3 regions of the Pelosinus sp. UFO1 genome follow, and region 1 is predicted to be linked to each of the others. Evidence: riboswitches for the same ligand, from Rfam matches in the RefSeq annotation. Region 1 holds a riboswitch; each other region holds the start of a gene.

Region 1 (11,445 bases):
GGCACAAATCGTTTACTATAGGGTATTTCTTCTACCAGACCACAGCAGCGTCTACGCGACATAAAAGCACCTCTCAAATTGAGTATATTCTACTATTATAATGAATCATTCTCTTAAAAAATACAATCTAAATTAACAATATCCACAATTTAAGTTGCCTGATGCCTTTAACACTATAGTAGGAAGATGGCTACTACCGTCGTCACAATAAGTCCCGCCATTACTGGTAGCAGGTTTCGCCTAGCTAGTTCAAAAGGATTCACGTTACAAATAGCTGCAACAGCAATTAAGCTCCAGGGAACTAATGTACCTCCTCCGGTAAAAATTGCCGCAATCTGGCCCAAGGCAGTGAGAGTCGCTGTGCCAGATCCAATGGATACAGAGAAAAGTTTAGCTAACGATCCAACAAGAGAAATCCCCGAAAAACCTGAACCATCTAAACCTGTGATAATGCCAACAATCATGATGGTAAATGCTCCGATCACTGGACTTATCGAAACGTTCTGCGCCATAACAAGCCCTAAATCATTGACCAATCCTTGTGAGTCTAGTGGCAAAACCTTGCCAAATATAGTAACAAAACCACTATCCCCTAGGTAAAAAAATGCAGCAATAGGAATGACTGGCCCAAAGACCGTAATGCCGAATTTGAACCCTTCTACTAAATAATTTGTTGCCTGCTCAATCCCTTTCCCTTTGTGGGCTACAAGCACTATAATGATCATAATCAAAATTGCTGTCCCACCAATGAGAGCCGTTGCGTCTCCTCCCCGAAGGTTAAAACTAACCATAACAGCCACATCAATACCAAAAAGAATAAGCACCATGGCTGCTAACCATTTTTTCGCTCTGGTGGCGAGAGGAAATGCAGCTACCTCATCTAAAGAATCAGATGAATGAATTAACACAGTGTCCTTTTCAATGCTCAATCTGCCTTTTTCGATGTCACGTTTCAATATCCAGTAAGCAACGCTAACAGTTACCAATCCCATTACAAGAATTAATGGTACACTTGCATTTACTACGTCCTGAACAGGAATTCCCGCAGCTGCTGAGGTAAGCTTCGGTGCCCCCTGAATCACCCAATCGCTAGATAAAGCAATGCCGTGTCCAAACAAGTTCATCGAGGCAGCCACTCCCATAGCTGGCAAACCTACTCGAAGACCAACAGGCAATAATACAGCACCCATAAGTGCCGCAGCTGGTGATGGCCAAAAAAACCAGGAAATCGTCATCATAAATACGCCAATGATCCAATAGGCCATACTTGGAGTACGAATTGCCCTAGCAAATGGTTCTACCATAATTTCATTTACCCCTGTGTATAACAAGGCTTTACTCATTGCTACAATCAGAGAAATGATTAATATGGTTCCAGACAATTCATTCAATGCATAAACAAAGCTATTAAATATCCCAATGATAGCTTGGTTGATTGTCCCTTTTGCCATATAACCAATTAAAAATATCCCAATAATACAAATTATACTTGTATCCCTGCGCATCATCATAGCTATTACGATTAATACGATAAATAGAGTGAAAATCCAGTGCAAAGAAGTAAGCTCAAACATAAACTCCCCCCTTTATAAACCTCGTATTATGATAATCTATGCAGATGCAAAGGAATCGGAGCCCCTCACTTGATGTATACCTATCGCCTATTGATCACTTACTATAACTCCTTGCTATTACTTTACATCCGAATAAAAAAACCCCTCGAAGAATGTTAAGCATCCTCGAGAGGCAATTTAATTTAATTTAATTTAATTTAATCACTTATGTAAGATAATTATCTCCTATTGTTTACCAAAGCATATATTTTTCGCGGCATAAGATCAAGGGGAACTTGTTCCTGGACAGCTCCAATGGTAAAAGCTGCCTTGGGCATACCATAGACAACGGAAGAACGTTCATCTTGTCCTAAAGTATTGGCCCCAGATTTACGAAGAGCGAGCAAACCATTAGCACCATCATTCCCCATTCCCGTCAAAATCACTCCAATTGCATTCTTACCAGCATGTTCAGCTACAGAATGAAACAGAACATCAACAGCAGGGCAATGGCCGTTAACCTTCTCACCGCGAAAGCATTCTACCATATAATTCGTATTCACCTTTTTGATACGCATATGATGATCGCCGGGGGCGATTAACACTCGTCCCGGTAACACCATATCTCCTGTTTTGGCTTCCTTCACTTCTACAATGCAAGAACTATTCAATCGTGCAGCAAACAAGCCGGTAAAAACAGGTGGCATATGTTGTACAATAACCGTACCTGGCATATTGGCAGGAAATCCTTTGAGTATCCTATCAATTGCTTCCGTTCCCCCAGTAGAGGCGCCAATTGCAATAATGCAATTTTGCTTCGCTAAGCCGGCCCCTTGGTTATTAGAAGATGTGATAACATTCCCCTTTGGCGTTGCCACCTTAGCTGTAGACGCAATTTTAATTTTCACTATCAATTCACTGATAAACGCCTCAACGCCCCGCCCATTCAGTGGATCTGGTTTTGTAACAAAATCAACTGCACCTGCTTTTAAAGCATCGAATACGCTTTGACTTACGGCACTTACCACAACAACTGGTATGGGATATTGGGGAATCAATTTCTTTAAAAATTCAATGCCGCTCATTCGGGGCATCTCTACATCAAGAGTCATAACATCAGGTTCAAATTCTAAAATTTTATCCCTTGCTATATAAGGGTCGGATGCTGTTGCTACAACTTCAATTAAAGGATCTTGTGATATTTGGCGTGCTAATGTTTCGCGAAAGACGATAGAATCATCTACCACCAAAACTCGAATCTTACGTTTGTTATTATTCATATTTTTAACCCTTTCTATAAACAGCGGGTGCTATAAACCGATATTTACTTTCATAACGATTAATCGATTCAGAATGTCCAATAAACAAGTACCCCCCTGGTTCCATATGCTCATAAAATCGATTGATCAAATCTTTTTTGGTCTTTTCATCAAAATATATCATTACATTGCGACATAGGATAAGATGAAACTTTTTTTTAAAAGGAAAGATTTCATTCATAAGATTAAATCGTCGAAAAATGACCTCACGTCGAATTGTCTCTCTTAAAATGCTAGACTCTTCACTGAATTTCTGAAAGTATGTCGTTCGCCATTTGTCTGGCAGCATTTCTAGTTGCTGCGTAGAATAAATTGCTTTCTGCGCTTTTCCCAAGACAGATGTAGAAATATCCGTTGCCAGTATCTTAGTATCCCATAGGTACTTCTCAGGTCCAAAATAGGAGTCAATCATCATTGCCAAGGTATATGGCTCTTCTCCTGTGGAGCAGCCAGCACTCCATACCCGTAGATCTTTGTTTTTCTTCTCAGCCTCGGCAAGATAAGGTAAAACCACATTCTTGAGCAACTCAAAATGCTGGGGTTCCCGTAGAAAGTAGGTATGGTTGGTCGTTAGTTTGTTTACCAAAGTCACTCCAGCCTTACCTGTAAGATCATTTTTCACATAGGAAAAATACTCTGAAAAACTAGTAAAGCCGCTTTGTACTATATAATTATTTAGACGACCATACACCAAAGTCCTTTTTTGCGATAAGTTGATTCCATAGTTCTGTTTAATAAAATGAACAAGCTCGCTAAATTCCCGTTCTGTTATGTCCTTTATAGTTCTCCCGCCCTTCAATGGATAAAAAGATCCTACAAATCTTAATGTACACTTTCTAAAATACTACTAAGACTTGTAGGAGTCCTTATCACCAAGAACTATTCTTATTTTATCATTGAGTCCTACTAGTACTTACCAAACTCTTTATCATCAAGATCAATTTTCCCTGGGGATGCCAATGCCACTTCGTATTTATCGTCTCGTCTTTCTTGTCTATATTTTTTTTGCTCCATCATGTTTTCAATTGCTCGTAAAACTTCTGGACTGACTCCTGCTGAAGCCCTGAAACCTTGAGTAGCTTGTTGTTTTAGTTTAAATTTAGATACATTATCTCTCATGACCTCGGCTTGGCTTGATAATTCCTCGCTGGCAGATGCACTTTCCTCTGCTGTTGCTGAGTTCGTCTGGACCACTTGAGATACCTGATTGATAGCTTGATTAATCTGGGAAATTGCGGAAGCTTGCTCATTTGAGGCAGCTGCAATATTACCGACAAGTTCCGCTGCCTTTGCAACACCACCTACAATGCCATTCAAAGCTTCTGCTGTATCGTTGGCGATCTTTGTTCCGATGTCCACCTTTTTGATTGATCCTTCAATCATGGCTGTTGTTTCCTTCGCCGCATTAGCACTTCTCGCAGCTAAATTTCTGACTTCTTCCGCTACCACAGCAAATCCTTTACCATGCTGTCCTGCTCTAGCCGCTTCTACGGCTGCATTAAGAGCCAATATATTCGTTTGGAAGGCAATTTCATCGATAACCTTAATAATTTTTGATATATTAGCCGATGATTCATTAATTTCAGACATCGCCTTTATCATTTCCTGCATTTGTGTATTACCTTCAATGGCCTGTTCTTTAGAAGATATCGTCAATTCATTGGCTTGATTTGCATTTACCGCATTTTGTTTAGTCTGCACAGCTACTTGTGTCATAGAAGCAGTTATTTCTTCAATAGAACTAGCTTGTTCTGTAGAGCCCTGGGACAGAACTTCTCCAGATGAAGCAATTTGCTGAGCACCAGCAGCTACTTGCTCTGCGGCTTCATTGATGCTACTCATCGCTCGATTTATATTTTCTGCCATCAAATTAAAGGCTTGGGCTAGTTGGCCAATTTCATCACTTGTTCGAACATTTACTGCAACGTTCAAATCGCCACTTGCGATCTTGCCAGCAACTTCAACAATCTCTTTAACTGGTTGAGAAATGATTCTAGCAATATAAATACCAAGGGTAATCGCTATAACGACACTAAAGGCAACAAGAATTATCATAAAGAGCATAGCCCTATTTGCATCTGCTTTATTGGCTGCTGCCTTTTGTTTTGCTAACTCTATTTTCATTGCACTTAACTTATTGAGTGTATCTTCCATAGTCTCTGCGATTCGAATACCCTCAGTTTGTATTAATTGATTTACTTGTGCTACTTGTCCCGCCTGAAGCATGGGAAATAGGTTTTTAGAATAGGAATCATATTGAGCAATCGTATCGTCGAGGGTCTTATGCAATTTACGTCCTTCATCGCTCACTAACGTTTTACCAATCTCGTTACTTCCCGATTTCATTTTACTGATGGATTCATTAAAACTTTTCATTTTTTGATTTTGGATATTTACATCCTTTGTCAAAAGGATATCTCTAAAACTTACGCGCCCCTTTTGATAGGCTTCACTAATATCACCCATCTGTCCCATAGGCACCGTATATTTTTCATACAAATCCGTATCCGCCTGGGACAAACTAGAAAGATTATATACACCTACCGCTCCTACCATCCCTGCAATTACAGCTACACAAAGAAACGCAACAGTAAGTTTGTTAGCAATTTTAAGATTCTGAAACCATTTCATCATTTTTTTCGCCTTCCTTTACTATTTGTTAAATAAATCCTAACAAATTCTCTCTAAGCTGCTAACTTCATTATCATTTAATAATCGATCACTATCGAGGATTAGCTTTACATCTTTACCTACTTTACCTATCCCTTTAATAAAGCGTTGATGATAGCTGCCATTATCAAATTGAGGCGGCAAAACAATTTCTTGAGCTGCAATGATGAGCACTTCCTCTACCGCATCCACAATGAGCCCTAAGGTAACACCTTTTATATCAACTACTACAATACAAGTGCGGTCATTGTACTCTCGATATACTTTTTTAAACCGTAGCCTAACATCAATAACAGGGATAATCTTCCCCCTAAGGTTAATGATGCCTTGTACATATTCTGGAAGGTCAGGTATTTCTGTTACAGACTGCATACCGATTATCTCAGTGACAAATTTTATTTCAATACCATAGACTTCAGTCCCCAAGGAAAATGTCAGAAATTTGTCCTTTTGCGTGTCTTCTTCATCATCTAGCACATTTTCAGCAATCTCAGACATGATATGTCTCCTTTTTTCAATCTATTCTTCTTTACTAGCCTATAGATTCGTTGCTGTAGGGATAAACCTACTAAGAGTTCAGGGCGGCAACATCGAGTATCAAGCTAACACCACCATCTCCGAGCAAGGTACAACCCGCAATTCCCTTCGTCTTTTTGATATAGGAAGGCAAAGCTTTGACCACTACCTGTTGCTGCCCTATTAAAGAGTCAGCAAATAAACAAATTCCTTTTCCGTCAGCTTCAACCATTACCATGATTCCTTCTCTTAGATCTTTGACCTCTGTTTTTACCTGAAACCTTTCATAAAGACGCAAAACAGGGTGGCACTCCCCCCGAATCATAATCATTTCATTATTATTTGTATCTTTTATCAAATTCTGCTCTTTCAGCCGAAAGGACTCTTTTATCGCAATAATCGGTATCGTGTAGATGGAATTTCCGACCTTTATATTCATCCCATCAATGATCGCAAGAGTAAGAGGAATTCTTATAAACATTGTTGTGCCTTCCCCCACTACGCTATCAACACTAATCGTACCACCTATTTTTTCAATATTCTTGGCTACGACGTCCATACCAACTCCACGACCAGAGAATTCTGTCACAGTATCATTGGTAGAAAAGCCAGGCTGTAAAATAAAAGAATAGACCTGGTTATCACTTAAAGAGGTCTCTTCCTTTTCAATTAAACCGCGTTCCCAAGCTTTTTTAAGAATTTTTTCTTTGTTTAACCCTCCACCGTCATCTTGTATCGTAATCAAAACATCGCCACCGGCACTTTTTGCTTCTAGTCGAATTTTGCCCACTTTCGGTTTCCCTTGGGCAATTCTTTCTTGAGCAGGCTCAATACCATGGTCCACAGCATTACGAATTAGATGCATAAGCGGGTCTGATATGCTTTCTATAATATTTTTGTCTACTTCGGTTTGCTCTCCAATAATCTCTAACTGCGCTTCTTTATCAAGCTTTCGCACCATATCTCTGACAATGCGATTCATCTTATGAAAAGTTGCTGATAACGGCACCATTCGTATGGACATAACAGTATCTTGAAGTTCGCTAGTAATTTTTCTTAATTGTCGTGCTGACTTATAGAACTTATCAAGCCTCAATCCTTGCAGTTCAGGATTTTGAGTTACCATTGCCTCAGCAATGACAAGCTCTCCCACTAAATCCATAAGGATATCCATCTTTGACACATTTACACTAATAAAACTTTGTGTCCCTTCCGTTTGCTGCTCCACTTCCTTGACGGCAGCATTCACGGGCTCATCTGGAATTGGGTCATCTAAGTCAATTACCTTTTTCTGCTGCGCTTTTTTGACGCTGGCATCCGCCACTACATTTAAGTTGAACTCTTTTAGAAACATTGTGTTGCAGAAAAATTCTTGTACTATTTCCAAAGATTTTTGCGTCAAAAATGTTATCTGGAATCCTTCATTTTTAATAACTTCCGATGTAGCATCGTTTTCTAAAATATCCATTGGTGAATGTACAATGTTCTCTGCAAGATCACTAAGCTCATGAATTAGAGTAAAAGCTCTTATATTTTCCATTCCACAATCTTCGTCAAAAAAGATCCTGGCTTCATATCTGATTTTTCCCTCATCCTCAGATGCATCAGCCCCAAAATGGATATTTGATTCATCAATATTGAAATTCGTAGTATCAGTCAGTTTGGGATGACTTTCCTTTAAACTGGACAAAAACTCCCTGCTTTTCTCGCAAACAACATAGGAATCACCTGTTGGATCTGCCCCGTTTTCCACCTTAGCCACTTCACCTTTAATGAAATCTACGGCATTTAAAACTAGATCTGTCAGTTCCGAATAATCTACACTTTGAGGCTTTGTCTCGCGAATATAATAGAAAACATCCTCTAAAGAGTGGGCTAACGAAGAAATGTCATTGAACATCATCATAGCAGCCGACCCCTTTAGTGTATGCATAATTCTAAATACTTCATTGATAACGACTTCCAAGCCCCCGGACTTTTCACTATCTAAAATAAGGCGTTCAAGCTGTTCTAACATCTGGTTTGTTTCAAATACAAAGAGGTCAAGCATTGGGGCTTTGCTATCATTATTGGCCAATTTCAATCACCCTCACAAATTACTGCAAATACTGGAAGTACGGTACTGCATAATCTTTTTCAAAATCTAGCGTTTCTATTTGAACTTGCTTAGCCCTCGAATGACCTGTTCTTCAACAAACGGTTTTACGATAAATCCATTAGCACCAGACACAATGGCATCTTTTACAGTCGCTTCTTGCCCCATAGCCGATATCATAACGACTTTCGCACTAGAATCCATTTTTTTTATTGCCTTCAAAGCCGTTATTCCATCCATTTGAGGCATTGTTATATCCATTGTAACCAGATCAGGTTTAAGTTCATTGTATTTTAGGATTGCTTCTGCACCATTTGCAGCTTCGCCTACTACTTGGTAGCCATTTTTCTCTAACATCATTTTTAGTGTTAACCGGATAAAAACTGCATCATCAACAATAAGTACTTTCATATATATCTTCATCCTTTCATCTACAAGTAATGTCAACTTGCAATCACATAATCGTTACCTACATATTTTAGCTTCCCTGCTTCTCTTACCCTTTTCAATGTAAGCATCATTTCTGTTCGAAATATTTCGACTATAATGTCACCTACTTTATCCCAATCAGAAATAATTGAAGCCATCAAAAAAAACGCAAAAAAAGGTCAGGGATACCTGACCTAAAACATGGTAGTTTAAGCTAACATGGCGGCCTGGCAGTCTTGGTCGCCCAGCGACTGTAGACCCATAGCTTTGCGTCCCTATCTTTCGATAGGTTTGCCAATATTGTTAATTTTTGTCTATCTATGTAGTATTTTCTTATATTATATTATTATTCCATATATTCGTCAACGCATTTCGGGACTCTGGTATGTTTCCCCAGGACCTAGGTCTTGTTTTAATACAAAAAAGAATGGCAAATATTACGTTTGCTGCGAAGAATGTAATTAAAGTATAATTTGAATACCACATAAAACTATAAAATTAGCAAGGATACATTACATGAAAAAACAAATACCTCTTTTAATAGCTCTATTATTGTTACTAACTAGCTTACCAGCAGCTACTGCGAGTGCCGCTTCCTTTGATTCACTGAGTCAAGATATCATCAACTTTATAGGTCTTCAAAGCAACCAAACAAAAAATTCTTCAATGAAAGGCAAGGTAATCGTTGTTGATCCCGGTCATGGTGGTAGTGATACTGGTGCCATAGGCCCTAATCATGTTGCGGAAAAAAATGTTACACTGGCCATTGCTCGTGATCTAGGTAAGTTATTATCTGATGGAGGAGCGAAGGTTATCATGACCCGTACCTCTGACAAGGATGTTGCCTATGAGGGAACATCAGACATTGACGAACTACAGGCTCGCGTTGCTATTGCAAACCAGGCTAGTGCAGACTTGTTTATTAGCATTCATGCTGACGCTTCTGACGAACCTGTCAGTGGTACAGCAACTTATTTTTACCCAGGCAATAGCGATACTCTTGCCAGTTTAGTACAAGATAGTATGGTTAGCCAACTAAAGTTGTCTGATAGAGGCTATCAACCTAATGATTTTTACGTTCTTAAAAACACAACGATGCCAGCCATATTAACAGAAGTTGCTTTTATCTCCAATCCAAAAGAAGAAAAACTACTCCTTAATCCTACTTTTGACAAAAAGGCAGCACTTGGAATTTACAATGGAATTAAAAAATATTTTGCGCAATAAGCGCGACCTCACCAGTTAATTTGTAAAATTTTTAAACATCCTTAGGGAGCACAGTTGTGCTCCCTTTTTTTACTCTATGAATTCATAAAAGGAAAGCCAAGCATTCCTCTGCCTGGCTTAATTTTTTACTAATAATCCTCAAAGTAACTAACCTACCATTCTGTACGAATACTCAAATCAGCTTTCTGTTGCGCTTCACCAATTTTTAATAGTTTATATACAATATAAAGACCACCATACCAAACAGGTGCAACATATAATCCTACCAGATTATCATGGTCATATCCCATACCTAAGGTTACAGCCAGCATAAATATCCCTACTGCATAATTGGCATATGGATAACAAGGCATAGGATATTTTAACTGAGTAATTTGCTCACTACTAAGGCTTTTTCGCCATTTGTACTGAATATACATGATCAATGACCAAGTCCACATACAACCCGTGGTTGTAATAGCCGACATATAATAAAATACGCTGTCTGGAGATGCATAATTTAGATAAACGCCTATCAAGCAAACAGCACTAGAAAATAGAATGCCATTGGCGGGAACTTGACTGGCTGATAGTTTCCCTAAGAATGCGGGAGCCTCATTTCTAAGTGCTAATCCATAAAGCATTCGTCCACAAACATACATACCACTATTTAAGCAAGAAGCTGCCGAGGATAAAATTACAACATTTATAATGGAAGCTGCATAAGGTATGCCGGCTTTTTCAAAGATCATTACAAAAGGACTAATGCCTTTCGGCAACGTATCATAAGGAAAAATAGATAGAATGGCTACCATAGAGCCAACATAGAAAACCAATACACGCCAAAATACCTTATCAATCGCGGATTTAAGAGAGGACTCAGGATTAATGGCTTCACCAGCAGTAATTCCGATTAGTTCAACTCCTGAATAAGCAAACACCACCATAACCAATGCCATGGCTACACCACTCCAACCAAAAGGCATAAAACCCCCGTGAGTCCACAGATTAGAAAAACCAATTGCCACTCCATCGTTACCAAGGCCAAAGAGAATCATTGCAAAGCCAACTAGCAGCATGGCTATGATGGTTACAACTTTAATTAGCGCAAACCAAAATTCAAACTCACCGTAATATTTCACTGCAACTAAATTAATGGCCAGAATTACACCAAGACAAATCAGCGCAGGAATCCACTGCTCTATATCCGGTGACCAGTATTTCATATACATGCCGACTGCTGAAATTTCACACATAGCTAAGACAACCCATTGGTACCAATAAGTCCATCCAGTAACAAAGGAAACTAGTGGCCCGCAAAAGGCTCTGGCATAGCCAGCAAAGGATGAAGCTACAGGATGTTCTACAGCGACTTCACCTAGTGCACGCAGCACAAAGTACATAACAATACCACCAAGGGCATAGGCTAATGTGAGAGCTGGTCCTGCCATCTTACTCGCCTGAGCAGATCCCATAAATAGAGCAACGCCAATAACTCCACCAATAGCAATCAACTGGATATGTCTGTCTTTTAGATCTTTCTTCAAGTTCTCTTTTTCTAAATATAAGGATTGTTCTTTCATATCTGTTCGCCTCCTTTTTTTATATAAAAAGACGCTCATCAACAACCTCACGGTTGTTGACAAGCGTCTTTGCT
Region 2 (11,445 bases), 1.5 Mb from region 1:
GGCGTAAGGATAGATTGGTTTTGCGGTAGACGGTAGATGCAGACGTTGAGGAAGCTACCAATGATGAGACCTAGAGTAAAGAAAAATAGTTCAATATACAATTGAATTCTCCTTAGCAATTTTATCTATTAAAATGCAAATAAATACTATAAATCTGTCAAGAAAACCATCAAGGCGACTACAAGAAGCCGCCTTGATGGGATATTGTTTCTAGTTGAAAATATTTCTCAACTTCCCACAGACGAATATATTTACTGTATCGCTTCACTGCCTGGAGATTTAGTGGCAGTACCTGCCGAATTTTTTCCTGATAATTTGTATGAAGAACTTGAAGCTACTGTTGATCCACTTGCTGCTCCTTCATCTGTAGGTGTATAACTCATATCTTCACCTTTAGCATCTTTAGGAACTTCGGCTATAAGTTTATCTGTAACTAAAGTAGCCAAGGTTGCAGGATATTTTTTAGGAGTAGTGGTTGAGTTAGCATAGCTCATCATTAGTGCGCCGTCGAGAGTTCGTAAATCAGCTGTCAGCTTAGCATCTTTTGCTGACGCTGTTGCACCGGTCATTTTAGGTATGGCAATTGTAGCTAAAATACCAATTATTGCAATTACTACCATCAACTCTACTAATGTGAACCCTTTTTGATTTTTCATTTTTTTTCTTAAATTGATTAACATAGATTTACCTCTTTTCAATTTTTTATAAATATCAACAATTATTGTAATCCGAATGAAACGATTCACCTCCTTACATTAAAACAAATTTTACACATTACTAAAATTTGTTATGACATCAAAGAGTGGTATCATAATAGAAATCACAATTAAACCAATCACCACTCCCAATACCCCAATAATTACAGGCTCAATGATGCTACTTAGACGGCTAATCACATCATCTACATCATTCTCATAAAAATCAGCAATTTTTTCTAGCATTTTGTCCAAGGCACCACTTTCTTCGCCTATGGATACCATTTGGATGACCATAGGAGTGAAGACTTTACTTTGGGCTAAGGTTGTGGCTAGTCCCATGCCTTCTTTGATACCACTTTGGGCTTGTTCTAAGGCTTTCGTCATACTAAGATTACCAATAGTTTTCTGGACTACTTCTAAGGCAGTAATGATAGATACGCCACCGTGTAGCAAAGTACTCAAGGTACGACTAAAGCGAGCAATACCAACTTTCCGGGACAACATACCAACAATGGGGATCTTTAGTGTTAAGGCATCTATATATTTTTGCGTATCTTCTCGCTGATAGGCAATCTTGAAGCCGTAAACGCCAGCGATAACGGCTATTAAGAGAAAAGGAGCATAATTACGTAAGAAAGCACTAATTGCTAATAAGATACGAGTTAGTAATGGTAACTCCATCTTCATATTGTCAAACATTTGTACAAATGTGGGTAAAACAAAGGTTAGGATAAATACTACAGATAAAACTGCCATAGCACTTACGACAGCAGGATAAGTCAGAGCAGATTTGATCTTCTCATTCATTTTGTGTTCTTTTTCAAAATGATTTGCCAAACGACCGAGTACATCATCGAGCACCCCACCAACCTCTCCAGCTTCTACCATGTTAATCATAAGCCCAGGGAAGATACGAGGGTGATCCCCTAAAGAACGTGATAAAGTTTCCCCTTCCTTGACTTTTTTATAAACATCCTGGAGTGCCTTTTTCATCCGAGGATTATCAGTTTGTTCAATGAGTACATTAAGACATGACACTAGAGGTAAACCTGCATCGATCATCGTAGAAAATAACCGACAAAAAATAGATATTTCCTTTAGACTAATACGCTGTAAGTTATCGATAAAAGAGCGTATTGCACTAGTGCTACCTTCTTCTTTAAGCTGAGTAATAAAATAGCCTTTTTCACGAACGTGCAGAGCTACGGCATGTTCATTCTCAGCCAAAATACTGCCTGTCAGCACTTGTCCATTACGGTCTTTTGCTCTATAGGCAAAATTTCTAGCCACTCAAAATCTCCTACTTTCCTTTTTAACTATTAGCGAGACGAGCGAAGGTTTCCTCATCAATGGCTCGCATGGCTGCTTCCCCATAAGATACAATTCCACGTCGATATAGATCTCTTAGGGCCATGTCCATTGGTTGCATGCCAAACTTTGCTCCCGTTTGAATCACCGAAGTTAACTGGTGGGTTTTACCTTCCCGAATCATGTTGCGTACTGCAGGCGTGGCGATTAGTATTTCTAAAGCAGCAATCCTACCTAGTTGATCAATGCGAGGCAAAAGTTGCTGGGCAACAATTCCTTGTAATGTGACGGAAAGTTGAATACGAATTTGCTGCTGTTGATGGGCGGGAAAAGCGTCGATAATACGGTCAATAGTCTGGGCGGCACTGCCAGTATGCAGGGTGGCAAATACCAAATGTCCTGTCTCTGCTGCTGTAATGGCAGTAGCTATTGTTTCGGGATCACGCATTTCCCCTACCAAAATAACATCAGGATCTTCCCGTAGTGCAGCCCTTAGAGCAATTGTAAAAGATTTTGTATCTGAATGCATTTCACGCTGATTTACAATAGATTGATTGTGTTTATGTAAGTATTCGATCGGGTCTTCCAGAGTTAGGATATGGCAGGACCTTTCCTTGTTAATCAAATTAATCATCGCTGCTAACGTTGTGGATTTACCACTACCAGTAGGCCCAGTAACTAGGACCAGCCCTCTAGCTTGAGAGGCTAGATTTTTAAGCACAGGCGGATGCCCTAATTCTTCCAAAGTAGGCACAGTTTCATTTACAACACGAATGACAATGGCCGTTGAACCACGTTGCCGGAAGGCATTTACCCGGAAACGGCTTAGACCGAAAATAGCAAAAGAAAAGTCAATTTCACCATGGTCTTTAAAATACAACTGTTGTTCTGGTTTGGTAATGGAGAAAAATAATTCCTCCGTATCCTTGACTGTGAGCACCTTGTGTTCTGCCCGTACCAAATTACCATTGACTCTCAATATAGGTGGTACTCCTACCGTAATATGTAAATCTGAAGCCCCACTTTTTACGGCTTGATGTAATAATTTTTCCATTAGAGTTCCTCCCCGTTACTTCCAGCATAGGCCACCCGCATCACCTCTTGAACATCTGTCAAACCAGCTAAGGCTTTTTGAATCGCATCCTGGCGCATAGTAGTCATACCCTGTTTAACAGCAATGTTACTAATTTCGTCACTAGAAGCTTTACGGCTAATCGCTTCTCGTATTTGAGCGGTTATAGGCATTAGTTCATGAATGGCCATTCGTCCCCGATAGCCCGTATGATTACAACGTGCGCAGCCTACTCCCCTATGTAGTGTAATTTGTGCGTCGGGTCCGATACCTAAGAAGAGCCGTTCTAAAGAATCAGAATTAGGTATATAACCTTCTTTGCATTCGGGACATATTAACCTGACTAACCGTTGTGCTACAACACCTAAAACAGACGAAGCTACAAGAAAAGGCTCAACATTCATATCTAGTAAACGGGTGATAGTCCCTGCTGCATTATTTGTATGTAAGGTACTAAAGACTAGATGGCCAGTCAAGGCCGCTCGAATCGCAATATCCGCAGTTTCGCTATCACGTATCTCGCCTACTAACACAATATTAGGATCTTGGCGCAATACGGAACGAAGTCCGCTAGCAAAGGTAAGACCAGCTTTAGGATTGACTTGTACCTGATTTACACCAGCCAAACGATATTCTACAGGATCTTCTAGGGTAATAATATTTTTACTGGGTGAATTCACTTTAGTTAACGTAGAATAGAGAGTCGTCGTTTTTCCTGATCCAGTGGGACCTGTAACTAAAACCATGCCATAGGAATGGGAACATAATTTGTGATACATAGTAAAGTTTTCAGGGGAAAAGCCAAGTTTATTAAGATCCAAAATAACTGCTTTCTGATCTAATAGCCGCATGACGACTTTTTCTCCCATAATGGTAGGTAGAGTTGATACTCGCACGTCCACATTATGGCCTGCTTCTTTCACTTTGATTCTGCCATCCTGGGGTATCCGCTTCTCCGCGATGTCCATATCACTCATAATTTTAATTCTAGCAACAATTGCAGGATGAATGTCTCGCGGAAAGCTGCCAACTTCTCTTAACATGCCATCTACACGATAGCGAACTCGGAGTGTCTTATCTTGTGGTTCAATATGTATGTCACTAGCCATGTCCTTAATGGCTTGGTTCATAAGAGAATTGACCAAGCCAATGATAGGCGCATCATCTGCTGTTTGGAGTTCGGCTGTTAATGCCATATCTTCTGGTCGCATATTATTGACAGCCTTTTGCACTAAATCTTGGACACCATAAGATTCTCTTATGGCTCGTAAAATATCTTTTTCCGTGGCGATAACTGGTTCTACATCAAAACCAGAAGCCATACGAATGTCATCAATGGCATAAAAATTAGTAGGATCAACCATAGCTAGGGTAATTTTATTACCAGCTATTTTTATCGGAATCACTTGGTGTCGTTCTGCTAAATTCACTGGAACAAGAGCTGCTGTTGCTGGCTTTATAACAATATTTGATAAATCCACATGAGGTACGCCTAATTGAAACTCAAGAACTTGAATCATGGCATCTTCGGATACATAATTAAGATCGCTCAATACTTTACCTAGCCGTTTATTGTCCTTTTTTTGAATCTTTAGTGCTTCCTCTAATTGTTGTTGTGTGATTAGATTTGTCTCAAGCAACAAATCACCCAGTCTTTTTCGTTTCATTTTCCACCTACCTATTCATAAAAAAAGCAACCGAACAGCAAATACATTCATATTTTAATTAAATGCATAAAGTTAGTCGGTTGCACTACTTGTTCCATCCTAGATAAAGTGCCCAAATACATCACGGATTTCATCACAACTATCTATATCAACTTTTATATCCAGCATTCGCTAAAATAATGTCAATTTATTACCAAAAATGCTAAATAATAGATTTATAATTATGTAAAGATTACTCTTATTACTTAGAAGTGTGTGCTGTTAAAAATATAATGACTTCCGTTTCTGATTTCGAATTATGTACACTTTTAAATAATGTTCCGATCAAAGGCAATTCACTTAAGAAAGGTACATTATTATTTGTTTTGGATTCTTCACTACCAATAAGACCGCCAATTACCATTGTCTCACCATCGTTCATGCAGACCGTAGTTTCAGCTTCGCGAGTAGTAATACGATAATTTTTAATATCAGATACTAAAGTTGGAGTACTCACTTCCGTACGAACTTTAGCAGTCACAGTACCTTCAGCGGTAATGGTGGGGGTATAAGTAAGTTTAATACCTGCGTCAACATATTCTACAGTAGTGGTTGTTTTACCGTTTTCTGTTTTTTCTGTGAGCACAGGGATGTGATCTCCAATTAAAATACGTGCTTCCTTGCCATTAATGGTAGTTACCTTAGGACTTGCTAAAATCTTAGCATTACCATTGCTAATAAGAGCATTGATCTTTGCCTGGTAGTAAAACTCATAGGGGACTCCTGCAGGACTACTACCAAATCTTATAGTACCTTTATGTGCTGTCCGAGTAATTGTGGTCTTTGCGGGTGTTGTTACTTTACCGTTACTATCTCGTACTTCATCTGTTGTTTCAACTTCAGGGTACTGGGGCGTCACATCCCATGACCAATCAATTCCTAGATCTTTTGTTTTAGCTTTATTTATGGCTACTACTTTCGCTTCCAGGGTTACCTGCTGTTGCGGAATATCAAGATCTGTTAATAGTGTTTTAATACGAGCACAGCCTGTAGGTGAACCACTAACAAGTAAGGAGTTTGATACTTCATCTATCTCTGCTTTTAGTTTGAGACTTCCCATAATAGGTTCTAGAGATTTTTTTATATCAACAGCACGAATATAACGAAGTTTATAGACTTCTGTTATACCCATGTCAGCAGGTTCGATAATGTAGGAATCACCTATTTTTCGATACGATATTCCCTTAGCAGAAGTGATTAGGGCCAAAGCATTTTCAAAGGTTATATTATTAATTTTCATGGTAATATTACCTTTGATCGAATCATCAATAATCATATCAACATTTCCAATTGTGGCAAGAGTATGTAGGACTACACGCACATCTTCATCCATGAAATTAAGGTTAATACTTTGAGGAGATGCCATTGCCATACTAGAAATCCCTATAGAGAGAAAAAGTACTAACAAGCATATAAATATCTTGTATCTCATTTTCTTCCTCCTTTTTTCCCGGGAGTTTCTAGGGATAATACGAGCTGGCTATCATTATCTTTAAGAATAACAGTATCATCCTGAATCGCAACCAGTTGGTATGTATCTATAAATTCATATAACTGGTAGGCTTTACTTTTGTTCGCTGATTGAATAACTGCTAAACGCTGATTATCGGTACTAACTATACCAGTCAGTGTAACAGATTCTTTGGCTTTAATTGGGGTAATTAGTTTTTCACTCGCGGTAGGTTCTCTATTTGAACTAGGAACCTTTGAAAATCCTTGATCTCTTACGTTGTTAGTAATTGGTATTTTTTCTTGAAATTCGGAAGGTATAAGGAAAGGATCACGAAACACTTGGTTTGTTTGATTACCTTGTTGTCCAACAAGCATAATAGCCTTATTGGTGGAGCTCTTAACAACTCCCGTATTTGCTTGTTTAGGAATAGTAGGTGCCGTCACTACTTCGGTAGGTGTTATATACATTGTGATGATAAATACGATGCTTCCCACTCCGAGAATTATGCCTAGACGTTGTTTGGCTGTAAATTTTCCAATTTGAGCTGATAATTCCAAAGTTGTCCACCCCTACTATACTAAATAAGACCTAGCAATTTTTCTCTTATTTACTTAAAAAATTACTGATAATTGCGACAAATAAAAAGGATATTATAATGCAATTTATCATAATAAAATTTCAAAATAAAGGCTCGGGTCCTGGGACCCAAGCCTTTATGTCCTAATTATGTATATTCTAACCAATTTTGTAAATTCCTGCTTTAAAATAAGGTGTTTTGTTATTTTTTTACATATATTTTGATAAAATATTCGACATAATAGTACGCGGTGCTTGCTTATCTGTCCATAGTTCAAATGCTAAGGCCCCTTGCTCTACCAACATTCCTGCTCCATTAATGATTCTATAGCCACGAATTTGAGCTGAGTTTAAAAAAGCAGTAATTGGCGGATTATATATTAAATCACAGATAGTAGCGTCCTTATTTACATTCTCCCATAGAATAGGCAACTCTTCTTTTTCACTAGTTGACATACCAATGGGAGTCGAGTTAATCAGAATATCGCATTCTTTGACTTGGTTAGTAAAAGTACTATCTCGCCAGTTACAGCCTAATAAATTTTTAAAATTTGGGAAAAAATTGGTGAACTCTTGTGCCTTTAGAGAGTTTCTTGTGCCAATGGTGATTTGGTGTATGCCATTTTGTATGAGACCAGAGGCGACAGCTCTTGCTGCGCCACCAGCGCCCATAACAACAGCTTTCTTACCCCTTATAGTTACATTCTTTCTTGTTAACGACTGGATAAATCCTTGAGCATCCGTATTGTAACCAATACATTTTCCTTCTTTTATAAGAATTGTATTCACCGCTCCCACAAACTGGGCACTAGGATCAATTTCATCAAGGTAAGACATAATAGCAACCTTATGTGGTATGGTGACGTTTGCACCAGTAAAGTCCATGGCTTTTAAACCAGCCACAGCTTGAGCCAATTTTTCTGGTTCAACAGGTAATGGTACATAAACATAATCAAGATCGAGTGCTGTAAAAGCTGCATTATGCATGAGGGGGGATAAGGAATGTCCCAAAGGCCATCCTAAAATGCCTATTTTTTTTGTCTTACTGGTAATCATAACCTTACCTCCATTTATTGGATATTTCCTGGAAATATATGTAATCTATTTTAATAACCCCTTAGTTTTTAATAATCCTACAGCCAATTTTTCTAATCGACGAGTAATTTTGGTACCAATGAATTCTTTTGCACTGAGAGGTTTAACCCAAATGGTAACTAAACCTAAACGATTACCACCAAGTATATCAGTGAATAATTGATCACCGATAACAGCCACTTGGTTTGGAGATAATTCCATTGTTGCGATTGCTTGGCGAAAGCCTTTCTTAGCAGGTTTATAAGCTCTAGATACAAAGGGTGCATTAAAAATAGTAGCTATACTTTTCACCCTTTTCCCCATATTATTTGATAAAAAACATATTTTAAAACCTTCAGCCAGCAAGGTATTTAACCATGCGATAATTTCAGGTGACATTTCTTGGCTATCCCAAGGAATGATGGTATTATCTAAATCAAAAATGATCCCTTTAATACCTCGGCTTTTTAAATGATTGTATTCAAGGTCGTGTAAGGAATTATAAATTAAGTTTGGACATAAAAGACTATACAAAGAATCTGTACCTCCATAATTAAGGATCGTTCACTTTCATCTTACGAAAAATCCTATATATTATTACGAAAATGAATGGCTTCTGCAATGTGCATATCTGTTATTTCGTCTGTTTTTGCTAAATCTGCAATTGTACGAGCTACTTTTAGTATACGATCATATCCTCGTGCGCTTAAATTCATTTTTTCGAAAGCCTGTTTAAGGATTAATTGTGCTCCTGGCGTCATGTGACAAGCAGTCTTAAGATGTTTATGACTCATTTGGGCATTACAAAATAAATTATACTTTTTTAAACGAGCATACTGAATAGCTCTTGCTTCTATCACCCGTTGGCGGATAATAGCAGAGGATTCTGTGGGTACAGTCGTTGTCATTTCTGCGTATTCTAAGCGTGGTACATGTACATGTATATCCATTCGATCAAGTAAAGGACCAGAGATCTTCTTGCGATAACGATTAATATCACCAATACTACAGGAGCAGCCCTTACTACTATCACCCAAAAATCCACACGGACAAGGATTCATTGCCGTAAGAAGCATTAGCTTTGCTGGATAAGAAAAAGAAGCATTAACTCTCGAAATTGTAACTTGTCCATCTTCTAAGGGCTGGCGTAATACTTCTAAAACGGTTCTTGGAAATTCAGCTAACTCATCTAAAAATAACACACCATGATGGCTCAATGTAACTTCGCCGGGCCGAGGGATACGTCCACCACCTACCATGCTAGCAGCAGAAATAGTATGATGGGGACTGCGAAATGGTCTTGTCGTTACCAATCCCGTATGATTGTGTAGTAAATCTGCAATGCTATATATTTTTGTGACTTCTAATGCTTCCTGGGGCGACATGGTAGGTAAAATAGAGGTAATGCGCCTAGCTAACATAGTCTTTCCAGAGCCTGGTGGTCCTACCATTAATAAATTATGTCCACCCGCTGCTGCAACTTCTAAGGCCCTTTTGGCAACGAATTGCCCCTGTACATCAGCAAAATCCTCATAGTTATTGTTCCCCAAATCGGTAAAAGGTTTTTGCTTTTCGGGTGTCAGAAGCTCTTGTCCATTTAAATGGTTAACTAATTGAGCTAAGTTAGTAGGGGAATATACCATTAACCTATCTACCAGCAGGGCCTCTTGAGAATTATCAGTGCCAACAACTATTTGATTGACTCCTTGCTCAAAGCAATGAATCGCCATTGGTAATACCCCTGAGATACCTCGTAACTTACCTTCTAAGGATAACTCACTGACAAACACATATTGCTGATAATGTTTTGAAATAATTTGTCCGCTGGCCGCTAGGATACCAATGGCAATAGGTAAATCTAGTCCCGAGCTATCTTTTTTTAGATCAGCCGGTGCTAAATTAATTGTAATACGTCGGGAAGGAAATTCAAAACCTGAATTTTTTATTGCTGCCCGTACACGTTCTTTCGACTCTTTAACAGCAGTATCGGGTAAACCAACAATATCTAATGCTGGCAGTCCATTGGATATATCTACTTCTACTGTAATAAGAACTCCATTCAAACCTAAAGTGGTTGAGCCAAATGTTTGCGAAAACACAAAGTTACCTCCGTAAGTTATTCATCTTACCATCTGGAAATAAATCGTTAATATCAATTGTATCACAAATTTTACCAACCATCATATCAATTAGGTCGTTTAATGTATTGGGTTAGGGATATCTACTTTGTCAATTTTACGCGACATTTTCGTTCTAGTATATCATATCCAGCTCGAAGTAAATAATCTGCAGCCACCTGTTCCCCAATATCTCCTCCTGAGCCTTATGCACAATTACACCTAGATACAATATACCCCTAAAAAACAACATCCTGCTACTTCTCATTTTCAATAATACTCAGTGTTGGAATAAATGTAGACCAAGACTTTTATGGTAAAGACGCACCGGAAAATAAATCTTCGAGCCTAGTAAGATAATAAAGGAAAAAAGCTTTGCTAAACTATAAAATTCTAGATAAAAATCTCCCACTATTAGTAAACTTTAATTATAGCAGATTTGTTGCTGATGTCACTGTAGTGGCTACTCCATAATCTGAGGCGCGTACGTGGCTAACTCCAATACAATTAATTTCTATTAGACTGGTTGCTGTTATGAAAAATTGCATCCCGAAGTTTCTTTACTCCAATACCTATTGCGACTCCAGCTCCAACCACAATAGTTACTGCCGCACCGTAGCTGCTACTCCAGCCGCCCCAGCGTTACCCTGCTGCAGTTAGGGCTGAAGCAGTAGCTGCCGAGAGGTACCCATCTCTTGCTACCTTTCCAGTGAACTCTCCAACCAAATATACGCTGACGATTCCTCAACTGCCACACACGGTTAAGTAGTAAATTCTTCAATTGTTAATACCTAAATTGCTTGTCGTTATCATTAATTCCACTCCTATTCACATTTAGTACTAGCATTTGAGCACTTTACTTAATTTTAGAATTAACAAAAATATAGTGAATTCAAATTCGTCTCGTTATTAGTTACTTCGTTTCTCTTTTAAAGCCCTTTTCCCTGCCTGTCTATAAACAAATCCATATTCTGCAATAATATGTAAAAATATGAGTACACAAAAAAGCACAGCTCTGCTCCACTGATGGATAGGCTGTGCCTCTTTTATTAAGTAATTATTGTTTGTATGTGTAATGGCTATTGCTGCGCAATATCAACTAAGATCGTTGCCAATCCTTGAGGATCAGATAAAAATGAAGAGTGCCCAGTATTCATTGAATATATTTTCCGGACAGGTGTTGCGGCAATCATCTTATCTTGTAATGCTGGTGATATGGCTAAATCTTGAAGAGAAGACAATACCACCGTCCCCATTGTCTTCTTGTTGAGTTGTAATTATTCTTTCATAACCATATCGATACACATAACCGATGCCAATACAAGTGTACGTATATTGTCATCTTTATTAATCGAGTCATTGATTGAAAGCATGTAGTATTTTCTTCTCCCTTTGTTGTATTAAAATCCATTACTGAACCTTTCTAGTCTAATGAAGACAC
Region 3 (11,445 bases), 600 kb from region 1:
AAGCTAAAGGCCTCAGACTTCACGGTTGAAGACAAGAATGTTACGAAGGTATATGCCAATACTGCGGCGGAAAAAGCATATAAGGGCGTAAACGGTCAATATGTCATTGTTGAGCTTGATACAACTATTACACCTGATACAGGATATGGTGGTGGCAATGGAGCAAGCAATGATGCCAATGGAGCTGGTAACGGCCAAAATGGCAATGCCGAGCAGGGTGCTTCTCAGGGGGGGAATCGGCCCCCTGGCAACGGTGGTCCAACCTTAGGCTTCGTAGCAACTGATTCAGCCGAAAGCAAACCATTGACAGTCAATGTAACACAGAGCGGCGACATCGCAACTGTGGGAGGTCAAACCTACAAGGCGGATTCCAAGGTGATGACAAACAGTAAGGACATTAATTTAGTGGTGGATGACTTCAAGAAACTTGTTTATACAGATCCAAACTACAACAATGAAAAATTGATGTACAATCTATATGTGCCAAAAAATTACGATCCGTCTAAGAAGTATCCGTTGGTATTATTTATGCATGATGCAGGTGTTGTTAGCAACAACCCTACAAATACATTAACTCAGGGCTTAGGAGCTGTTGTCTGGGCAGAACCATCTGAACAAGCAAAGAACGAATGCTTTGTACTCGCCCCACAGTATACTAGTATTATTGCTGATGACACTTCTCAGACTACTGAACAAATGGATATCACAGTGGATCTTGTAAAAGATTTAGAAAAGCAGTACAGCATAGATTCCAACCGTCTATATAACACTGGTCAATCAATGGGAGGAATGACTTCTATTGCTATGGAGATCAAGTATCCTGACATGTTTGCAGCATCACTATTGGTTGCTTGTCAGTGGGATGTGAACAAGGTAACTCCAATGGTAAAGAAAAACTTATGGATCGTTGTATCTGAGGGTGATAACAAGGCTAACCCAGGCATGGATTCCATCACTGAAGCTTTGAAGAAGCAGGGTGCTACTGTCAGCAAGGCAACTTGGTCTGCGGAATCCAGTGCGGCGGAATTCGCAACTGATGTGAGTAATATGCTTGCCGCAGGCAGTAACATCTATTATACGGTCTTCAAGAACGGCAACCATCGGTATACCTGGCAGTACGCCTATACGATTGAAGGTGTTAGAGACTGGTTGTTTAAACAGGTGAAACAATAAATTTCAACAAACTCGCAACAAATTGTCATAACAGAATGGGGTTCCGAAAATCATAAAGCAGCCATAATAGTCAATCAGATTTTTGTCCACCAATACAAGATAATATGAAATGAATAGAAAGCAATTATATAGAAGAAAGCTATTGAAATTTACGCAGTTTGCATGTATTAAAGCCTGTTGTTTTTAATAAAACTATAGCCTAAAAACTCTAAGCCGTGTGTCGAGCGTTCGAATCGCCCCAGGCGCACCATATGAAATCAAGGGTTCTAGCTTTCTTGCTAGAGCCTTTTTTGTTGTTGTTCACCAATAGAAAGTATTTTGTTGTTGGTGGATAACAACAATCACGGGGAAGGCATACCGTGTGAAAAGCAATCTCATTTTTTCACTGTAAATCCTCATGACTTCAGCCTGTACCAATAAAATATGATTTAATTGATTCAAAAGTTTTACAAATAAGAAAATCAGTACTTGTATGTAAGTACGATTCTAAAACAAAAGAATTTTCTAAATGAAGTTTATTAAATTATAATTTAATTTTATTGACAACATAATAATAATATAGTTTAATAATGGTAATGATGTTACAAAAAATGACATTTTTTTTTACACATAAAATTAGGCAAACTTACTGAAAGGTGAGGGCGCAAAGCCATGGGTCTAAGGACTGTAGGAAGTCTATGATTGCCAGGTTACCATTTCGTAAGAAATGATGTTAAACCAGACAATCTGTCTGGTTTTTTGTTTTTTACAAGTAGTACATGCTGGTTGTATTTTAGTAAGTTAGTAGAAAAAATGGGGGAGAAAAACATGGCAAATATCAATGGAACAACAGGGAACGACATACTTCTTGGTACTGCAGGCGATGATGTAGTTGATGGTGGTGGCGGTGATGATTCCATTAATGTAGGAGCTGGAAATGACATTGTAAAGTATTATACTTCGTACACTCCTTCTAAAATTACAGGTGGATTAGGTATTGATACGTTGGATGCCAGTGCCCAGACGACTGGAGTAGCTATTAATCTTACTACCCAGTTTACTGACTTTGAAAATATAACTGGCGGTTCAGGTGACGATGTGTTGACAGGTACCATTGGTGTCAATACTCTGATGGGCGGAGCAGGTAATGATATTATTGATGGAAAGGGTGGCAGTGATATCATTAATGCTGGCGATGGCGATGATATTGTCAAATATTATTCGACGCTTACCGCTACTAACGTAAAGGGCGGTAATGGCATAGATACATTAGATGCTAGCGCTCTTACTACTGCTGTCAATATTAACTTAGCAACCCAATTTAAAGACTTTGAAAACATTACAGGTGGCTCAAGCAACGACACTTTAACTGGTAATGATCAAACAAATATCTTAATTGGTGGGGATGGTAACGATTATATTGATGGTGGAAAGGGTGCCGATAGTATCTATGGCGGTAATGGAAATGATACGATTGTGTTCCATGCTGACAACGCTCTTGTAGATGGTGGTACGGGAGTAAATATTCTAACGGCTGCTCCGTCTGCGACGGGAGTTAGTATTGACTTAACGAATGGTGTTTTTTCTAATATTCAACAAGTAATTGGCAGTAATTATAATGACGTCATTAAAGGGACCAGCGGTAATGATATTATCTCATCTGGTAATGGCGATGACATAATTGATGGCGGTGCTGGTATTGATACCATTGATGCAGGCGCTGGCAATGACACGGTAAAATATTATACTTCTTATGACCCTACTAAAATAAAAGGTGGAGCAGGTATTGATACGTTGGATGCCAGTGCACAGGCCACTGGATTAACTATTAATCTTACTACTCAGTTTACTGATTTTGAAAATCTTATTACTACCGCTAACAATGACACAGTAACAGGTAATGCACTTGCTAATGTCATTGACGGCGGTGGCGGTGATGATACGATTGATGCGGGAGCCGGCAATGATACTGTAAAATATTATGCTTCCTATACTCCTTCCAAAATAAAAGGTGGATTAGGGATTGATACACTGGATGCCAGTGCACAGACGACTGGAGTAACTATTAATCTTACTACCCAGTTTACTGACTTTGAAAATATAACTGGCGGCTTAGGTGACGATGTGTTGACAGGTACCATTGGTGTCAATACTCTGATAGGCGGAGCAGGTAATGATATTATTGATGGAAAGGGTGGCAGTGATATCATTAATGCTGGCGATGGCGATGATATTGTCAAATATTATTCGACGCTTACCGCTACTAACGTAAAGAGCGGTAATGGCATAGATACATTAGATGCTAGCGCTCTTACTGCTGCTGTCAATATTAACTTAGCAACCCAATTTAAAGACTTTGAAAACATTACAGGTGGCTCAGGCAACGACACTTTAACTGGTAATGATCAAACAAATATCTTAATTGGTGGGGATGGTAACGATTATATTGATGGTGGAAAGGGTGCCGATAGTATCTATGGCGGTAATGGAAATGATACGATTGTGTTCCATGCTGACAACGCTCTTGTAGACGGTGGTACGGGAGTAAATATTCTAACGGCTGCTCCGTCTGCGACGGGTGTTAGTATTGACTTAACGAATGGTGCTTTTTCTAATATTCAACAGGTAATTGGCAGTAATTATAATGACGTCATTAAAGGGACCAGCGGTAATGATATTATCTCATCTGGTAATGGCGATGACATAATTGATGGCGGTGCTGGTATTGATACCATTGATGCAGGCGCTGGCAATGACACGGTAAAATATTATACTTCTTATGACCCTACTAAAATAAAAGGTGGAGCAGGTATTGATACGTTGGATGCCAGTGCACAGGCCACTGGATTAACTATTAATCTTACTACTCAGTTTACTGATTTTGAAAATCTTATTACTACCGCTAACAATGACATATTAACAGGTAATGCACTTGCTAATGTCATTGACGGCGGTGGCGGTGATGATACGATTGATGCGGGAGCCGGCAATGATACTGTAAAATATTATGCTTCCTATACTCCTTCCAAAATAAAAGGTGGATTAGGGATTGATACACTGGATGCCAGTGCACAGGCATCAGGAGTAAATATCGATCTTAATACGCAGTTTACTGACTTTGAAAACATTGTAGGTGGTACTGGTGCTGATGTTTTGACTGGTAATGCGTTAGCGAATACTTTAGTTGGCGGCGCAGGAAATGATACATTGGATGGTGGCGCAGGAGACGACTATCTTGATGGTAGCATTGGTGGCGATAAAATTTATGGCGGGGCTGGAAATGATACTATTGTATTTGACTCAGCGGATGTTTTGGTAGATGGTGGACTCGGGGTAGATATTGTGACTGCTGCCTCTTCTGCTAGCGGCGTAACTATTGACTTGAATTCGTCCATGTTTACCAATATTGAAAAGTTTGTAGGCAGTAATTATAACGATACTTTGATCGGCACTGCCGGGGCGGACAATTTATCTGGTGGAGCTGGTGATGATATTATAGACGGTGGTGGCGGTAATGATATTATTGATGGCGGTGCTGGAAATGATACAATAAAGTATTATACATCAATTGTACCTACTAATATAAAGGGTGGAGCTGGTATTGATACCTTAGATGCAAGCTCTTTATCTTCCACTGTTATTAATCTAAACCAATTCCCAGATATCGAAAACATTATTGCAACTTCTGGCAATGATACGTTAACAGGCAATGCACTTGCTAATGTCATTGACGGCGGTGGCGGTGATGATACGATTGATGCGGGAGCCGGCAATGATACTGTAAAATATTATGCTTCCTATACTCCTTCCCAAATAAAAGGTGGATTAGGGATTGACACATTGGATGCCAGTGCTCAGACGACTGGAGTAACTTTTAATCTGGGTACCCAGTTCACTGACTTTGAAAATATAACTGGCGGCTTAGGTGACGATGTGTTGACAGGTACCATTGGTGTCAATACTCTGATAGGCGGAGCAGGTAATGATATTATTGATGGAAAGGGTGGCAGTGATATCATTATTGCTGGCGATGGCGATGATATTGTCAAATATTATTCGACGCTTACCGCTACTAGCGTAAAGGGCGGTAATGGCATAGATACATTAGATGCTAGCGCTCTTACTACTGCTGTCAATATTAACTTAGCAACCCAATTTAAAGACTTTGAAAACATTACAGGTGGCTCAGGCAACGACACTTTAACTGGTAATGATCAAACAAATATCTTAATTGGTGGGGATGGTAACGATTATATTGATGGCGGAAAGGGTGCCGATAGTATCTATGGCGGTAATGGAAATGATACGATGGTGTTCCATGCTGGCAACGCTCTTGTAGACGGTGGTACGGGAGTAAATATTCTAACGGCTGCTCCGTCTGCGACGGGTGTTAGTATTGATTTAACGAATGGTGTTTTTTCTAATATTCAACAGGTAATTGGCAGTAATTATAATGACGTCATTAAAGGGACCAGCGGTAATGATATTATCTCATCTGGTAATGGCGATGACATAATTGATGGCGGTGCTGGTATTGATACCATTGATGCAGGCGCTGGCAATGACACGGTAAAATACTACACTTCCTATGACCCTACTAAAATAAAAGGTGGGGTAGGCACGGATACTCTGGATGCTAGTGCCCAGACAGGATCCTTAACAATTAATTTAACAACTCAATTTACCGACTTTGAAAATGTTATCGGTGGCTCAGGAAGTAATACTCTTACAGGTAACACTGTGGCAAATGTACTAACAGGCGGAGGCAATAGCGATGTCCTTGATGGCAAAGGAGGAGCTGACAAACTTTACGGCGGCGCAGGTGATGATACTCTAGTATTTAACTCGGCAGGGATTCTCTTTGATGGTGGAACCGGGGTTGATACATTGACTGCTGCAAGCTCTACTGTAGGTGCCATTATTGATTTAAGTAAAATAAACTTTGTTGGTATTGAAAAAGTAGTTGGCAGTAATTTTGCCGATGCGATTACCGCTGGTGCTAGTGACGTAACGATTGATGGTGGTGCTGGCAATGATATATTAAAGGGTGGTGCTGGTGCTAACACTTTGATTGGTGGATCGGGTAACGATACACTATATGGTGGCGCTGGCAATGATACTTACGTTTTCAATTCTGGTTTTGGGCAAGACACCATTATGGATATGGCTGGCAACGGTGGTGATACGATTAAGTTTGGAGCTGGGATTAATAAAAGTAATGTAATCATCACGAAGAATAGTAATGATCTTGTGTTGAAAACAGCAGGCAGTGATTCCATTACCATGAAAAATTGGTATCTGGGAGGTTCTAACAAAGTAGATAATTTTATCTTTGGAGATGGTTCCACCGATAGTATTTCCAATTTCAGCTGGAGTAGTGATTTAAATACTACGCCAGGAGCTTTCAATATTGAGTTTGACTATTCACTGGATACCAACCATTTCTTTGATGACCCTCTTAAACGGCAGGTGTTGAATGAAGCGGCTAGTGCTTGGGAAAGTGTTATCAACGAAAATTTCCCTAGTATTACGCCTGGACAGTCTTTTTATATCACGAATCCTTCTACCGGTACAGGGACATTAATTAATAGTAGTAATCTAACTCCAGGTGCTGATCTGACCATCTTTGTTGGGGCTCATCAATTAGGACAAGGCGGAAGCTTATTGGGACTTGGCGGACCAAGCAGTAGCGGCGGTTACCATGCTGGATCAGCGTTTGAGCCAGAGGCGGGAGCTATTCAGTTCGATATTGATACAAACTGGTATTTCGATCAGACTCCGCTGACAACCAACGATATACCAAGTAATCAAATTGACTTTTTAAATGTAGCCACACATGAAATGGGACATGTTCTTGGTATTGGTACATCCCAACAGTGGCACAATCTTATATCTGGAACCAATTTCATTGGACAAAATGCAGAATTGGCGTACGGTGGTCCGGTGCCGCTCAATACGGGACTCGATCATTTTGGACCAACCGTAATGAGCGACGGAACCCATCCCATTATGAACCCGTATGCAACCCCAGGAGCAAGATACCCAATTACTTCACTGGATAAAGGCGCAATTGCCGATTTAGGATATAATGTAGTTTAATATAAAAGAGTTTGGCCTATAAAGAGAACCCCCTAAAGTAGATAAAATATACTTTAGGGGGTTCTCATGAATCACTATTAACATGTATTATCTCTTTAGCCGGTATTTAATTTGCAGATTATTTAGCTCCTTGGGGGGGATATTTTTCAGGTTGTAGACAAACTATGTTTTTAAAATAGCTAGATACACTTAAAAACAAGATTAAAGAAGCATTAAAATTGCATTAACGACTTTGTTTACATTCTGAAGCTAGTTTTTTATGAAATAGAAATTGATGAGTTTCATAGCAAGCAATAAGAATTAAACTTTACATATTACCAGAGGATATGTCGATTTCAAAGGTAATTATCATTTATTAGCGAATTAAACAATTTAGGTATTGTTAATAAACGATTTTGTCGAGGTATAACAGATTATGATGAAACTTTTACAGGAACAAGAAGACATTCTAGATGATAAGTCAGTTGATACCGGGCTGGTTTGTCTGGTGTTGGTGGTTCAGGCTTTAGGGATAGCTGCTGAGGAAGAGGCACTGCGCCAGAACTGTAGACTAGGCGAGAGGCTGATGGATACTAACACCTTAATCCAGGCAGCAAAATGTTTAAAACTGAAGACAAAGAAACTGAGTGTACCTACAGGCGAGCTTGGAAATCAGCCGATACCGGCTATTGCCATTATGCAGGGTGACGGCTATGTGGTGATTGGGCGTTGTACTGAGGGGAGAATTATCGTATTTGATCCTAGGACGCGGCGAAGTCAGACTGTAGCTGTAGAAGAGTTTGTAAAACTATGGAGCGGTCAAATTATTACTCTTAGAAAACCTTTCAGTTTCAAAGAATGTAAGAAGCGTTTTAATGTTGGTTGGTTTATGCCATCGTTAATACTGTTTAAAAAGTTTTTCGCTGAAACCATAGTTGCGGCATTTTTTCTTCAATTATTTGGTCTTGTGACGCCCTTATTTACTCAAGTTATTATAGACAAGGTTCTTCCTTATAATGGGACATCCACATTAGATGTATTGGCAGTAGCCCTCTTAGCCTCAGGAGTGCTTCAGACAGCCTTGGGTATTTTGCGAACTTATGTATTTACTCATACTACGAACAAGGTGGATGTCATCTTGGGTGCCAGATTATTTCGTCATATTACTGCTTTGCCACTTCGCTATTTTGAACTGCGGCGTGTGGGTGATACCCTCATGCGTATATCAGCCTTAAATACTATCAGAGAGTTTATGACGGGTACGGCTTTAACGGCATTAATGGATACTTTTTTTTCTATAGTGTTTATTGCTGTGATGTTTTATTACAGCTCTTTTCTAACTTGGATTGCCTTAGCGGCTATGCCATTTTTTCTCTTTCAAAATATTTTCGCTACTCCCATTTATCAAAAACGCTTAGAGGCAGTATGGGCTGCTGGGGCGGAAAGTAATTCTTTTCTGGTGGAGACAGTGACAGGCATTCATACCATAAAATCTTTGGCGGTTGAGCCCCAATTTAATTATCGTTGGGAACAAATGCTGTCACGTTATGTTAAGACTACTTTTGATAGTGCAGTAGTTGGTATTATCCTGGGAAATAGCGGTTCCCTAATTCAGCGTTTATCTGGCTTTGCTTTGTTATGGTTTGGTGGGCATATGGTAATTGATGGGCATATGACGATTGGTCAATTAATTGCATTTCAAATGTTGGCAGGGCAGGCAGGGGAGCCTCTTCAAAGGTTGATGGGCATGTGGCAGCAGTTTCAGCAAGCGGCATTGTCAGCTGAACGGCTGGGAGATATTATTGCTACGCCACCAGAAATGGTAAATCATTCTGGGGTGCAAGGGGGACTAAAACCTCTGCAAGGCAGTATTACTTTTGAACAAGTAGTTTTTCGCTATGTACCTGATGCACCACCTGTATTACAAGGAATTGGTTTACATATTAAAGCAGGTATGAAGATCGGTATTGTGGGACGATCAGGATCTGGCAAGAGCACTTTAACCAAGCTAGTGCAGCGGTTATATTTACCGGAAAAAGGCCGAATTTTACTGGATGACGGGGATGTATCCCAGATGGATCCAGCGTGGCTAAGGCGTCAAATTGGTGTGGTTCTTCAGGAAAACTTTCTATTCAATGGTAGTGTGCGAGATAATATTGCCACTGCTCGTCCGGGAGCATCCATGGAGGAGGTCATTCGTGCAGCTGAGATTGCTGGTGCCCACGAATTTATTCTGGAATTGTCTGAAGGCTATGACACTCGAGTCGGAGAACGAGGTATGGCCTTGTCTGGGGGGCAGCGTCAACGCATTGCTATTGCTAGGGCTATTCTTGTGAATCCAAGGATTTTGATTTTCGATGAAGCCACCAGTGCTTTGGACTATCAGTCAGAACGTATTATTATGAAGAATATGGATCATATTACTGCTGGCCGTACAGCGCTGATTATTGCTCATAGGTTGTCTACGGTGCGGCGATGTGATCTTATTGTAGTAGTCGACAGGGGTTGTATCGTTGAGCAGGGAACACATGAGGAACTACTTGCTAAAAAAGGTTTGTATTATAATTTATATATGTTACAACAAGAGGTACGATAATGTTAAAAAAGTTACAAATGTATTTTGGTATGCATGTTAAAGGACGTTTGTCCTCAAGTGAAAAAGATTTTTTGCCAGCTGTCTTGGAAGTGATGGAAAAACCACCATCGCCAACTGGGCGAATTGTCATGTGGACAATATTTCTCCTTATTACCCTCGGTATAATATGGTCCATATTTGGTCATGTAGATGAGGTGGCAGTAGCCCCAGGAAAATTAATCCCTGTAGGGTCTGTTAAAGTGGTACAGGCTGAAGATAAAGGTGTCGTTAAGGCTATTGGTGTGCAGGATGGTGATAAGGTAACTAAAGGGCAGTTATTGATGGAATTGGATACTACTTTTTCGGCAGCTGATTTAGCTCGCGTAAAGAAAGAGTTAGTATATTACAATTTGGAAATGGAAAGGTTGATGGCTGAAAAAACGGGTGCGCCTTTCTCACCACAAACAACAGCAGAGCTTGACGCTAAAGATCTAGAATTTCAACTTAGACTTTATCAGAGTAGGCAAAGTGAATTTCGCGCTAAACTGGCAGGCGCAGAGTCTAGTATTGCGCAGAATCAAGTTAGCTTAGAAATGGCGATGATTGACAGAGATAAATTTCAGGTATTATATGATATTGCTAAAGATAGGGAAGAACGTATTGATAAATTGGTAGCTCAAAATGCTGTAGCTATGTTTGTGTTGCTTGATTATCGATCGAAACGATTGGAGCTGGAACAAAATCTGGCTTCTCAAATTGCTAATCTCAATCGATTACAATCAGCAATTACACAAAGCCGGGAGGTACAGGCGGGCGTCATAGCTGAACATGATCGAGACATAGATACTAAATTGGTAGAGGACCGCAAACAAGTGGCGGCCTACAATGAAGAATTAAAAAAGACTGCCGAAAAAGAACGATTGTCACATATTACAGCACCAGTGGATGGTAGGGTGACACAGTTGGCTGTGCATACCGTTGGTGGAGTCGTTACTGCTGCTCAACCACTTATGGTAATTGTGCCTGAGGATGTTACTTTGGCAGTAGAGTCTTGGGTTGCCAACAAGGACATTGGATTTGTCCATAATGGTCAACAGGCAGAAATAAAAATTGAGACCTTTAGTTTCCAAAAATATGGTACCATTGATGCAGTGGTAGTTGATGTCAGTCCAGATGCAGTAGAAGATAAAGATAAGGGGCGAGTTTATCGGGTAATGCTTAATCTGGATAAGAATAATGTGTTGGTAGGCGATAAAGAAGTATTTTTAGGACCAGGTATGACAGCCAGTGCGGAAATAAAGATAAGGCAGAAACGCATTATTGAATTCTTCCTTGACCCCTTCCGCCGTTATCAGAGCGAGGCCTTGAGGGAGAGATAAGAATGAAGACAGAACAACATGTTGAAGAAATGAGCTCAAGACCTCAACATATAGATACGGCTTTAATATGTCTAGTGACAGTGGCTAAAATACTAGGAATTCCAGCAGATATCGTACAAATGCGTCGTGCTTATGTAGTAGGCGCAGTTGGCATGGATGATGTTGCCTTTGTTCGTGCTGCTAAGGATTTGGGAATGAAGGCTCGGTTGGTTAAGGCGGAACAGGAAAAGTTTCTCCAATACCCTTTGCCAGCAGTGGTTA

Evidence for each region. Region 1 has a riboswitch for cyclic di-GMP ahead of UFO1_RS04220 (response regulator). Riboswitches for the same ligand answer to the same signal wherever they lie in the genome.
Region 2: another riboswitch for cyclic di-GMP. It lies ahead of UFO1_RS11295 (GspE/PulE family protein); the one in region 1 lies ahead of UFO1_RS04220 (response regulator).
Region 3: another riboswitch for cyclic di-GMP. It lies ahead of UFO1_RS24845 (matrixin family metalloprotease); the one in region 1 lies ahead of UFO1_RS04220 (response regulator).

Annotation. Positions count from the first base shown of each region.
Region 1 covers NZ_CP008852.1:952,744-964,188, reverse strand. The annotation lists gene UFO1_RS04255 (DUF134 domain-containing protein) at 1-62, opposite strand, end outside; gene UFO1_RS04250 (hypothetical protein) at 174-1,574, opposite strand; gene UFO1_RS04245 (chemotaxis response regulator protein-glutamate methylesterase) at 1,793-2,833, opposite strand; gene UFO1_RS04240 (protein-glutamate O-methyltransferase CheR) at 2,838-3,671, opposite strand; gene UFO1_RS04235 (methyl-accepting chemotaxis protein) at 3,779-5,506, opposite strand; gene UFO1_RS04230 (chemotaxis protein CheW) at 5,543-6,040, opposite strand; gene UFO1_RS04225 (chemotaxis protein CheA) at 6,111-8,135, opposite strand; gene UFO1_RS04220 (response regulator) at 8,211-8,570, opposite strand; cyclic di-GMP riboswitch class I at 8,801-8,888, opposite strand; gene UFO1_RS04215 (N-acetylmuramoyl-L-alanine amidase) at 9,099-9,809, shown strand; gene UFO1_RS04210 (amino acid permease) at 9,962-11,371, opposite strand.
Region 2 covers NZ_CP008852.1:2,411,509-2,422,953, forward strand. The annotation lists gene UFO1_RS11275 (A24 family peptidase) at 1-101, opposite strand, end outside; gene UFO1_RS11280 (competence type IV pilus major pilin ComGC) at 252-680, opposite strand; gene UFO1_RS11285 (type II secretion system F family protein) at 768-1,988, opposite strand; gene UFO1_RS11290 (type IV pilus twitching motility protein PilT) at 2,011-3,060, opposite strand; gene UFO1_RS11295 (GspE/PulE family protein) at 3,060-4,745, opposite strand; cyclic di-GMP riboswitch class II at 4,811-4,895, opposite strand; gene UFO1_RS11300 (secretin N-terminal domain-containing protein) at 4,987-6,216, opposite strand; gene UFO1_RS11305 (hypothetical protein) at 6,213-6,794, opposite strand; gene UFO1_RS11310 (shikimate dehydrogenase) at 7,024-7,869, opposite strand; gene UFO1_RS11315 (YqeG family HAD IIIA-type phosphatase) at 7,915-8,421, opposite strand; gene UFO1_RS11320 (YifB family Mg chelatase-like AAA ATPase) at 8,475-9,986, opposite strand; gene UFO1_RS25185 (hypothetical protein) at 11,084-11,245, opposite strand.
Region 3 covers NZ_CP008852.1:350,570-362,014, forward strand. The annotation lists gene UFO1_RS01465 (alpha/beta hydrolase-fold protein) at 1-1,173, shown strand, start outside; cyclic di-GMP riboswitch class I at 1,782-1,870, shown strand; gene UFO1_RS24845 (matrixin family metalloprotease) at 1,981-7,251, shown strand; gene UFO1_RS01475 (peptidase domain-containing ABC transporter) at 7,667-9,826, shown strand; gene UFO1_RS01480 (HlyD family type I secretion periplasmic adaptor subunit) at 9,826-11,184, shown strand; gene UFO1_RS01485 (peptidase domain-containing ABC transporter) at 11,187-11,445, shown strand, end outside.